2 regions of the Streptomyces sp. NPDC028298 genome follow, and region 1 is predicted to be linked to the other one. Evidence: riboswitches for the same ligand, from Rfam matches in the RefSeq annotation. Region 1 holds a riboswitch; the other holds the start of a gene.
What was found. Region 1 has a riboswitch for glycine ahead of gcvT (glycine cleavage system aminomethyltransferase GcvT). Riboswitches for the same ligand answer to the same signal wherever they lie in the genome.

Region 1 (5,156 bases):
CCGTCCAGCGCGGAGTTGCGCAGGTCCACCAGGACCAGGTGCACGTCCGTGCCCCCGGACAGGACGTCCACGCCGACGGCCTTCACGTCGTCCTGGACGAGACGCTCCGCCAGGATGCGCGCGCCGTCCAGCGTCCGCTGCTGGCGCTCCTTGAAGTCGTCCGAGGCGGCGACCTTGAAGGAGACGGCCTTGGCCGCGATCACGTGCTCCAGCGGACCGCCCTGGAAGCCCGGGAAGACCGAGGAGTTCAGCTTCTTCGCGAAGTCCTTCTTCGCGAGGATGATGCCGCCGCGGGGGCCGCCGAGCGTCTTGTGCGTGGTGGAGGTGACCACGTCCGCGTACGGGACCGGGTTCGGGTGCAGACCCGCCGCGACCAGACCCGCGAAGTGGGCCATGTCGACCCACAGGAAGGCGCCGGCCTCGTCCGCGATGCGGCGGAACTCGGCGAAGTCGAGCTGACGCGGGTAGGCGGACCAGCCCGCGATGATCACCTTCGGGCGGTGCTCCTTGGCGAGCCGCTCGACCTCGGCCATGTCGACCAGGCCGGCCTCGTCCACGTGGTACGCGACCACGTTGAACTGCTTGCCGGAGAAGTTCAGCCGCATCCCGTGGGTCAGGTGGCCGCCGTGCGCCAGGTCCAGGCCGAGGATGGTGTCGCCGGGCTGGGCCAGCGCGAACAGCGCGGCCTGGTTGGCGGACGCGCCCGAGTGGGGCTGGACGTTGGCGTACTCGGCGCCGAACAGGTCCTTGACCCGGTCGATGGCGATCTGCTCGGCCACGTCGACGTGCTCGCAGCCGCCGTAGTAGCGGCGGCCCGGGTAGCCCTCGGCGTACTTGTTGGTCAGGACCGAGCCCTGGGCCTCCATGACCGCGACCGGAGCGAAGTTCTCCGAGGCGATCATCTCCAGCGTGGACTGCTGGCGGTGCAGCTCGGCGTCGACGGCGGCGGCGACGTCGGGGTCGAGCTCGTGCAGGGGGGTGTTCATGAGAGACATGCGGTGACTCCTCAGCCGGCGGTGAACGCGGTGTACTCGTCGGCGGACATCAGGTCCTCGGGCTCGCCGGCGACGCGGACCTTGAACAGCCAGCCGCCCTCGAAGGGCGCGGAGTTCACCAGGGCCGGGTCGTCCACGACGTCCTGGTTGGCCTCGACGACCTCGCCGTTCACCGGGGAGTACAGGTCGCTGACCGACTTGGTCGACTCCAGCTCGCCGCAGGACTCGCCCGCGGCCACCGTGTCACCGACCTCCGGGAGCTGGGCGTAGACGACGTCGCCGAGCGCGTTGGCCGCGAACTCGGTGATGCCGACCGTCGCGACGCCGTCCTCGGCGACCGACAGCCACTCGTGCTCCTTGCTGTAACGCAGCGTCTGGGGGTTGCTCATGACCTGAATTCTCCTGTACGCGGTGGAGTGCTGATGGAGGGAAGCGTGGGTGACCGGGCCGATGTGCCCAGGGTCACGTCCGGCACCCGGCGGGCGCCCGCCGGTGCCGGCGCCTCGGGGGCGTCCGCCGGGGGCGGCGCCCGGAAGGCGTCCGTGTCATGTCCGGCCCGTGCGGGCCGGTGTCATGTCCGGCCCGTGCGGGCCAGTGTCACTTCTGGCGCTTGTAGAACGGCAGCGCCACGACCTCGTACGGTTCGTGGCTGCCCCGGATGTCCACGCCCACACCACCGGTGCCCGGCGCGGCGTGCGCGGCGTCGACGTACGCCATCGCGATCGGCTTGCCCAGCGTGGGGGAGGGGGCGCCGGAGGTGATCTCGCCGATCACCTGGCCGTCGGCCACGACCGCGTACCCGGCGCGCGGCACCCGGCGGCCCTCGGCGATGAGGCCGACGAGGATCCGCGGCGGGTTCTGCTCGGCGCGGGCGGCGGCCTGTTCCAGGGCCGCGCGGCCCACGAAGTCGCCGTCCTTCTCGAACTTCACGACCCGGCCGAGGCCGGCGTCGAAGGGGGTCAGCGAGGTGGTCAGCTCGTGCCCGTACAACGGCATGCCCGCCTCCAGGCGCAGCGTGTCGCGGCAGGACAGACCGCAGGGGACGAGACCGGCCGGGGTGCCCGCGTCGGTGAGCGCCTGCCACACCTTCTCGGCGTCGGCGGGGGCGACGAACAGCTCGAAGCCGTCCTCGCCGGTGTAGCCGGTGCGGGCGATCAGGGCCGGGACGCCGGCCACGGTGCCCGGCAGGCCCGCGTAGTACTTCAGGCCGTCGAGGTCGGCGTCGGTGACCGCCTTGAGGATGCCGGGGGACTCGGGGCCCTGCACGGCGATCAGCGCGTACGCGTCACGGTCGTCGCGCACCACGGCGTCGAAACCGGCGGCGCGCTCGGTGAGGGCGTCCAGCACCACCTGGGCGTTGGAGGCGTTGGCCACGACCATGTACTCGTGCTCGGCCAGGCGGTAGACGATCAGGTCGTCCAGGATGCCGCCGTCCTCCTGGCAGATCATGGTGTAGCGGGCGCGGCCGACGCCGACGGTGGCGATGTTGCCGACCAGCGCGTGGTTCAGGAGGGCCGCCGCCTGCGGTCCGGTGACGGTGATCTCGCCCATGTGGGAGAGGTCGAAGAGTCCGGCCTTCGTGCGGACGGCGAGGTGCTCGTCGCGCTCCGAGCCGTAGCGCAGGGGCATGTCCCAGCCCGCGAAGTCGGTCATGGTCGCGCCGAGCGAACGATGCAGGGCATCGAGCGCGGTGTGACGGGGTGCGTTGCTGCTCATCGGTCTGGCTCCCAGGGCATGACGGCGAGGTCGTTCCTCCCCATCTGTCATCGGAACCTGAGAGGTTCATCAAGACCCCACGAAACGGTGGTCCTGACTTGCACCTTGGGTGGAGCCGACGGAGCGGCCCGCTTTTCAGATGTGCCTCGCCCGCGCGGTAACGGTGCCTGAGAGATTCAAGGGAGGGACTTGCTCCTTCGGCGCCCGGGCACACGTACCCAGGACTCTCCCGCGCGGATTCAAGCGGCCGGTATGCAGTTGGCGCGGCCATCATCGCACGCGCTGTCGGATCACGGCAGCCCGCCATCTGTGACCGTGCTGTGGCAGTCCGCGCATGAAATGGGGAAGCACCGGGCATTACCTTCTCTTTACACTTGACGGGGATGGGACTCCACACCGAAGGGGAGGACGGTCACGGTGAACAGGACCAGGGCGTACGCGACGACCTCGGGTCTCGCACTGCCCGAGCAGCCCGGCGCACCGGCCCGCGAGGCGCGGGGCGGGCGTCCCGCGGCCGTCGTGCGGGACCTCCGTGACCGGGTCGGGCACAGTCCGCACGGTCTGCGCTTCGGGACGCACGACGTGGTGGTGGTCAGCGGGCTGCCGGGCAGCGGCAAGTCGACGCTGATGCGGCGGGCCGTGCGGGGCGCGCGCGTCGACTCCCAGGACACCCGCGACCGCTGGGACGGCCGGATGTCCGGGCTGCTGCCGTACGCGCTCTACCGCCCCCTCGTCCGCCTCGCGCACTACGCGGGCCTGCGCCGCGCCCTGCGCGGGGGCGGCGGGGTCGTCGTGCACGACTGCGGCACGCAGGCCTGGGTGCGCCGCTGGCTCGCCCGCGAGGCCCGGCGCCGCGGCGGGGCGCTGCACCTGCTGCTGCTCGACGTCACGCCCGCCGCCGCGCTGGCCGGCCAGCGCGAGCGCGGCCGGGGCGTCTCGCGCTACGCCTTCGCCCGGCATCGCGGCGGGGTCGCCCGGCTGCTGCGCTCCGCCGAGCGGGGAGACCTGCCCGAGGGGTGCGGCTCGGCGGTGCTGATCGACCGCGACGCGGCGGACGTGCTGCACAGGATCGACTTCGGCCACTGACCGGTCGCGGCGGCCCACTAACCTTTCCAGCCGGAACAACGGTTCGAAGCGGACGGTAGACAGATGGACTTTCCGGCACAGGCGCACCCCCATCCGCACGGCGGCTGGCCCGGCAACGAGCTGGAGGAGGTGTTGTCCTCCGCCCTCGGCGTGCCCGGCCCCTCGGCGGCCGCCCGCATCGTCGAGGTGCTCGGCCGCAGCTTCGTGTGGGTGCCGCTGCCCAACGGCGGCGGCCCGCAGAGCGGTCCGCTCGATCTGCCCACGATGGACATCGGCGGCCAGGTCTACGTCCCCGTCTTCAGCTCCGAGGAGCAGTTCCGCCAGGTCGTCGGCGGGCACATGTCGTTCACGATCGCGCCCGCCGTGGAGTTCGCCCGCGGACTGCCCCCGCAGGCCGGCATCGTGGTGAACCCGGACGGCGTGGTCGGCGTGCCGCTGCCGCCGCCGGCCGTGGCCGAGCTGTGCCGGGCCGGGCGGACCGAGCTGGACGGGTCGGCGAGCGGGGGCCGTGTGCGGCTCTTCGAGCCCGACTGGCAGGACGATCCGATGGACTTCCTCGCCGCGGCCTCGGCGGAGTTCGCCGCGACCGGTGTCGTCCTGAGCGCGCGGCGCTGTCTGGCCAGCATCGAGGGCGACGAGCCGGTGATGTTCATCGGCGTCGAACTCGCGGCGTGGGAGGGCGACGCGCGCGCCCTGCCCCTGGACGCCCTGGGCCGCGCCCTCGGCCGGGTTCCGGTGAACATCGCGGTGAACCTGGTTCTCCTCGACGTGGCGCAGGACCCGGTCGGTGACTGGATGCGGGCGCAGGTGCGGCCCTTCTACCAGCACGGTCACTGAACGGAGCGGCCCGCGGGGGTGCCCCGAGGGGCCGCACACCCGCCGCGTGGGGCCCCGGGCCGCCCCGCGTGGCGGTTCCCGGCTCTCGACTGCTTCCCCCGGCGGAGCGCGATCGCCGCATAAGCTGGTTTCATGGCCTGGTCGAGGTGTTGACGCATGCCGGTGACCGGTACCTCGGGCGTAAGGGATGAGTTCGTCGTGAATTGTTCGCGAAGGGGCGGTTGAGGGTGAGCGCGTCGGGCACGGCCGCGGCCGGGCAGGTCGAGCACATGCTGCGCCAGGTGACTCCCGGGCGTTACGACGCCTACGAGGCGCTCCTTCGCGCGCTCGCGACCCCGTCGTCCGGCCAGGTGTGGATGCTGCTGTGGCACGGCCAGGCCGGCTCCCCGGACGCCCAGTACGGGAACATGCAGGTGGACGGCTTCGGTTACGCGCCCTGCGTCACCTCCGCGCAGGAGCTCTCGGCCAGTGGCTGGAACCGCAGTTACGAGGTCGTGGACGGGCTGGACGTCGCCCGCACCC
Region 2 (5,156 bases), on a different contig from region 1:
CCGTCACGGGGCTCACGGGATCGGTGGGTCTGGCGGCCTCCAAGATGCTGGCGAAGATCGCCTCGGAGCAGGCCAAGCCCGACGGTCTCGTCCTGATCGAGCCGGGCACCGAGCGGGCGCTGCTGGGCCCGATGCCGGTGCGGACGCTGCCGGGCGTGGGGCCCGCCACGGGCGACCATCTGCGCCGGGCCGGCATCAACAGCGTCGAGGAGCTCGCCGAGGCGGGCGAGGACGAGCTCGTACGCCTCCTGGGGAAGGCTCACGGGCACGCGCTGTTCGCGATGGCGCTGGCCCACGACGAGCGGCCCGTGGTGGCCGAGCGGGAGACCAAGTCGGTGTCGGTCGAGGACACGTACGACGTGGACATCCACGACCGGGTCCGGGTGGAGCTCGAGGTGCAGCGGCTCGCTGACCGGTGCGTGCGGCGGCTGCGCGGGGCCGGGCTGTCGGGGCGGACCATCGTGCTGAAGGTCCGCCGGTACGACTTCTCGACGCTGACGCGGTCCGAGACGCTGCGGGGACCCACGGACGACCCCGGGGTCGTCCGGGAGGCCGCCGCCCGGCTGCTGGAGGGCGTGGACACGACGGGTGGCGTCCGGCTGCTGGGGGTCGGTGTCTCCGGGCTCGCCGACTACACGCAGGAGGACCTGTTCGCGCAGGCGCAGGCCGCGGCCGTGGGGGAGCCGGTGGCCGAGGACCACGCCGCGGACGAACCGGCCCAGGCGGCCGCCGTGGCCGAGCCGGCGCCGCCGACCGAGCGGAGATGGCCCTCCGGGCACGACGTGCGGCATGCCGAGTACGGGCACGGCTGGGTGCAGGGGAGCGGGCTCGGGCGGGTCACCGTGCGGTTCGAGACGCCGTACTCCGAGCCCGGCCGGGTGCGGACCTTCCGGACGGACGATCCGCTGCTCGAACCGGCCGACCCGCTGCCGCTGGTGGAGCGAAGACCCGAGGCGGCCGACGGGGCGCCGTCCGGCCCCGGGTCATCGGGGCCGCAGGGTCCGGAGGCCCAGGGCCCCGCGCCGGCGGCCCAGGCAGGGGCGCGCCACCACGGGACGTCCGTCCAGGAAGCCGGCCCCCGGAGCGCCGAGCCGTCCGTCCGGGAAGCCGGAGCCAGGAGCGCCGAGTCGGCAGTCCCGGAGCCCGGGACTCGGAGCGTCGACCTGTCCTTCCGGGAACCCGGAACCCGGATCGCCGACCTGTCCGTCTGAGAAGCCGGAGCTCGAAGCGTCGACCCGGCCGTCCCGGACCCCGGAGCTCCGACCTGCCCGTCCCGGAAGGCGGAACGCCGAGGCCCCCGTCGTCGGACCCTGAGGTCGGGGCGCGGAGGTCTGGGACGGCCGCCGGCCCGGAAGCTGGGGTGCGGAGCCTCAGGGCCGGGCTGTAGGTGCGGGCGGGATCCCGGGATCAGGGGTCTTCCGAGCCCGCCAGGTGGCCGAAGTCGCGGTCCGGCGGGGGCGGGGACGCCACGTCGAGGCCGTAGTGGTGGTAGAGCTGGAGCTCCTGCTCGGGGGAGAGGTGGCGCCCGACGCCGAAGTCGGGGGCGTCCTTGATCAGGGCCCGGTCGAAGGGGATGCGCAAGGTCCCCTCGACGATCTCGCTGGGCTCCAGGGGTACGAAGGCGTCCCTGCTGAACAGCCCCGTACGTATGGCCGCCCACTCCGGGACACCGGTCGCGTCGTCGAGGTAGACCTCGTCGATCGTGCCGATCTTGGTGCCGTTGCTGTCGAACGCCTTGCGGCCGATCAGGTTGCGCGGATCGATGTCGGTCTGCACGGTCCCTCCAGTGGTCGCAAACTCATCCGTAAGTACTACAAAAGGGCACTTTTGTGAAGGCGGCCACTCGAAGGCTGTCGTCTTGTCCTCGCTGGTAGGCTGGCAAGCGGCTGCTGATCCCGTGCGGGAGAGTCCTCCGGAATTTCGTCGGAGGCGCCGAAGGAGCAACTCCTCCCCGGAATCTCTCAGGCTCACGTACCGCACGGACGAGGTCACTCTGGAAAGCAGGGCGGGTGTCGATGGCCTCCGCTCTCACCGACGGTGAAAGCCGGGTCGTCCGCGGGACCATCCGGTGAAACTCTCAGGTTGAGATGACAGAGGGGGAGGCCGTCGGGGTACCCGTGCCGGGGTGCCCCTCGAAGGTCGCGTCAGACCAGGAGGCCTCCGCCATGACCGCCCCTCGCATTCCGCTCTCCGAGCTCGAACAGGGAATCCCCTTCGAGCAGCGCCACATCGGACCCGACTCCGAAGCACGGGCCAAGATGCTCGCGCAGGTCGGTTACGGCTCGCTCGACGAGCTGACGGCCGCCGCGGTGCCGGACGTGATCAAGAACGTCGAGGCCCTGAACCTGCCGGCCGCGCGCACCGAGGCCGAGGTACTGGCCGAGCTCCGCTCCCTCGCGGACCGCAACCAGGTGCTCGGTTCCATGATCGGCCTGGGTTACTACGGCACGTTCACGCCGCCGGTGATCCTGCGCAACGTCATGGAGAACCCGGCCTGGTACACCGCGTACACGCCGTACCAGCCGGAGATCTCGCAGGGCCGACTCGAGGCGCTGCTGAACTTCCAGACCGTCGTCGCCGAGCTGTCCGGGCTGCCGACCTCCGGCGCCTCCCTCCTCGACGAGGGCACTGCCGCCGCCGAGGCCATGGCGCTGTCCCGCCGCATGGGCAAGAACAAGAAGGGTCTCTTCCTGGTCGACGCGGACGCGCTGCCGCAGACCATCGCCGTCATAGAGACCCGCGCTGAGCCGACCGGCGTCGAGATCGTCGTCGCCGACCTCGCCGACGGCATCCCGGCCGACCTCGCCGGGCGCGAGATCAACGGCGTGCTGATCCAGTACCCCGGCGCCTCCGGTGCCGTACGCGACATCAAGCCGATCATCGAGCAGGCGCACGAGCTGGGCGCCGTCGTCACGGTCGCCGCCGATCTGCTCGCCCTGACCCTGCTGACCTCGCCCGGCGAGCTCGGCGCGGACATCGCGGTCGGTACGACGCAGCGCTTCGGCGTGCCGATGGGCTTCGGTGGTCCGCACGCCGGATACATGGCGGTCCGCGAGAAGTTCGCGCGCAGCCTTCCCGGCCGGCTGGTCGGCGTGTCCGTGGACGCGGACGGGCACAAGGCGTACCGCCTCGCCCTGCAGACGCGCGAGCAGCACATCCGCCGCGAGAAGGCGACCAGCAACATCTGCACCGCCCAGGTGCTGCTCGCCGTGATGGCCGGCATGTACGCCGTCTACCACGGCCCCGAGGGCCTGCGGACCATCGCGCGGCGTACCCACCGCTACGCCACGGTGCTGGCCGCCGGGCTCACCGCCGGCGGTGTCGACGTCGTCCACGGCGCCTACTTCGACACGCTCACCGTGCGGGTCCCGGGCCGCGCCGCGGCGATCGTCGCCGCCGCCCGCGACAACGGCGTCAACCTCCGCCTCGTCGACGCCGACCTGGTGTCGATCTCGTGCGACGAGACGACCACGCGCGAGCAGCTCACCGCCGTGTGGAGCGCGTTCGGTGTCCTGGGCGACGTCGAGGCGCTGGACGCGAGCACCGAGGACACCCTGCCGGACGCGCTGCTGCGCACCGACGCGTACCTCACGCACCCGGTGTTCCACGACCACCGCTCCGAGACGGCGATGCTGCGCTACCTGCGCAAGCTCTCCGACCGCGACTACGCGCTCGACCGCGGCATGATCCCGCTGGGCTCCTGCACCATGAAGCTCAACGCGACCACCGAGATGGAGTCGGTGACCTGGCCCGAGTTCGGGCAGCTCCACCCCTTCGTCCCCGCCGAGCAGGCACAGGGCTACCTGACGCTGATCCACGAGCTGGAGGACCAGCTCGCCGAGGTCACCGGCTACGACAAGGTCTCGCTCCAGCCCAACGCCGGTTCGCAGGGCGAGCTGGCCGGTCTGCTGGCCGTCCGCGGCTACCACCGCGCCAACGGCGACGACCAGCGCACGGTGTGCCTCATCCCGTCCTCCGCGCACGGCACCAACGCCGCCAGCGCCGTGATGGCCGGCATGAAGGTCGTCGTCGTGAAGACCGCGGACGACGGTGAGATCGACGTCCAGGACCTGCGCGCCAAGATCGAGCAGTACCGCGACGAACTGTCGGTGCTGATGATCACGTACCCCTCGACACACGGTGTGTTCGAGGAGCACGTCGCCGACATCTGCGCCCAGGTGCACGAGGCCGGCGGCCAGGTCTACGTCGACGGCGCCAACCTGAACGCCCTGGTGGGTCTCGCCAAGCCGGGTCACTTCGGCGGCGACGTCTCGCACCTGAACCTGCACAAGACCTTCTGCATCCCGCACGGCGGCGGCGGCCCCGGCGTCGGCCCGGTCGGTGTGCGCGCCCACCTGGCGCCGTACCTCCCGAACCACCCGCTCCAGCCCGAGGCCGGTCCCGAGACGGGCGTCGGCCCGATCTCGGCCGCTCCCTGGGGCTCCGCGGGCATCCTGCCCATCTCCTGGTCGTACGTCCGCCTGATGGGCGGCGAGGGACTCAAGCGCGCCACGCAGGTGGCCGTCCTGTCCGCCAACTACATCGCCAAGCGCCTGGAGCCGCACTACCCGGTGCTGTACACGGGCCCCGGCGGTCTGGTCGCGCACGAGTGCATCATCGACCTGCGCCCGCTGACCAAGGCGACCGGCGTCAGCGTCGACGACATCGCCAAGCGCCTGATCGACTACGGCTTCCACGCGCCGACGATGTCGTTCCCGGTGGCCGGCACGCTGATGATCGAGCCGACCGAGTCCGAGGACCTGGGCGAGGTCGACCGGTTCTGCGACGCGATGATCGCGATCCGCGCGGAGATCGAGAAGGTCGGCGGCGGCGAATGGTCCGTGGACGACAACCCGCTGCGCGGGGCGCCGCACACGGCCGCCGCGCTCGGTGGCGACTGGGAGCACGCGTACAGCCGCGAGGAGGCCGTCTTCCCGGCCGGTGTCTCGGCCGCCGACAAGTACTGGCCGCCGGTGCGCCGCATCGACCAGGCCTACGGCGACCGGAACCTCGTCTGCTCCTGCCCGCCGCTGGACGCCTACGAGGACTGATCAGCGCTCGGCACGCGGACGCCTACGAGGAGTGATCGTCCTCGGACATGCGTCGGGGCCGGTTCGGAGAGTACGTCTCCGGGCCGGCCCCTCGTGTGTCTGGGC

Region 2: linked by a shared signal. The riboswitch ahead of gcvP (aminomethyl-transferring glycine dehydrogenase) and the one ahead of gcvT (glycine cleavage system aminomethyltransferase GcvT) in region 1 are both predicted to bind glycine.

Annotation. Positions count from the first base shown of each region.
Region 1 covers NZ_JBVHTL010000010.1:313,746-318,901, reverse strand. The annotation lists gene glyA (serine hydroxymethyltransferase) at 1-995, opposite strand, end outside; gene gcvH (glycine cleavage system protein GcvH) at 1,007-1,384, opposite strand; gene gcvT (glycine cleavage system aminomethyltransferase GcvT) at 1,593-2,711, opposite strand; glycine riboswitch at 2,746-2,856, opposite strand; glycine riboswitch at 2,857-2,953, opposite strand; gene ACZ4TO_RS36090 (AAA family ATPase) at 3,129-3,797, shown strand; gene ACZ4TO_RS36085 (enhanced serine sensitivity protein SseB) at 3,861-4,634, shown strand; gene ACZ4TO_RS36080 (enhanced serine sensitivity protein SseB C-terminal domain-containing protein) at 4,862-5,156, shown strand, end outside.
Region 2 covers NZ_JBVHTL010000003.1:9,402-14,557, forward strand. The annotation lists gene ACZ4TO_RS15200 (DNA polymerase IV) at 1-1,211, shown strand, start outside; gene ACZ4TO_RS15205 (PRC-barrel domain-containing protein) at 1,408-1,776, opposite strand; glycine riboswitch at 1,891-1,987, shown strand; gene gcvP (aminomethyl-transferring glycine dehydrogenase) at 2,166-5,051, shown strand.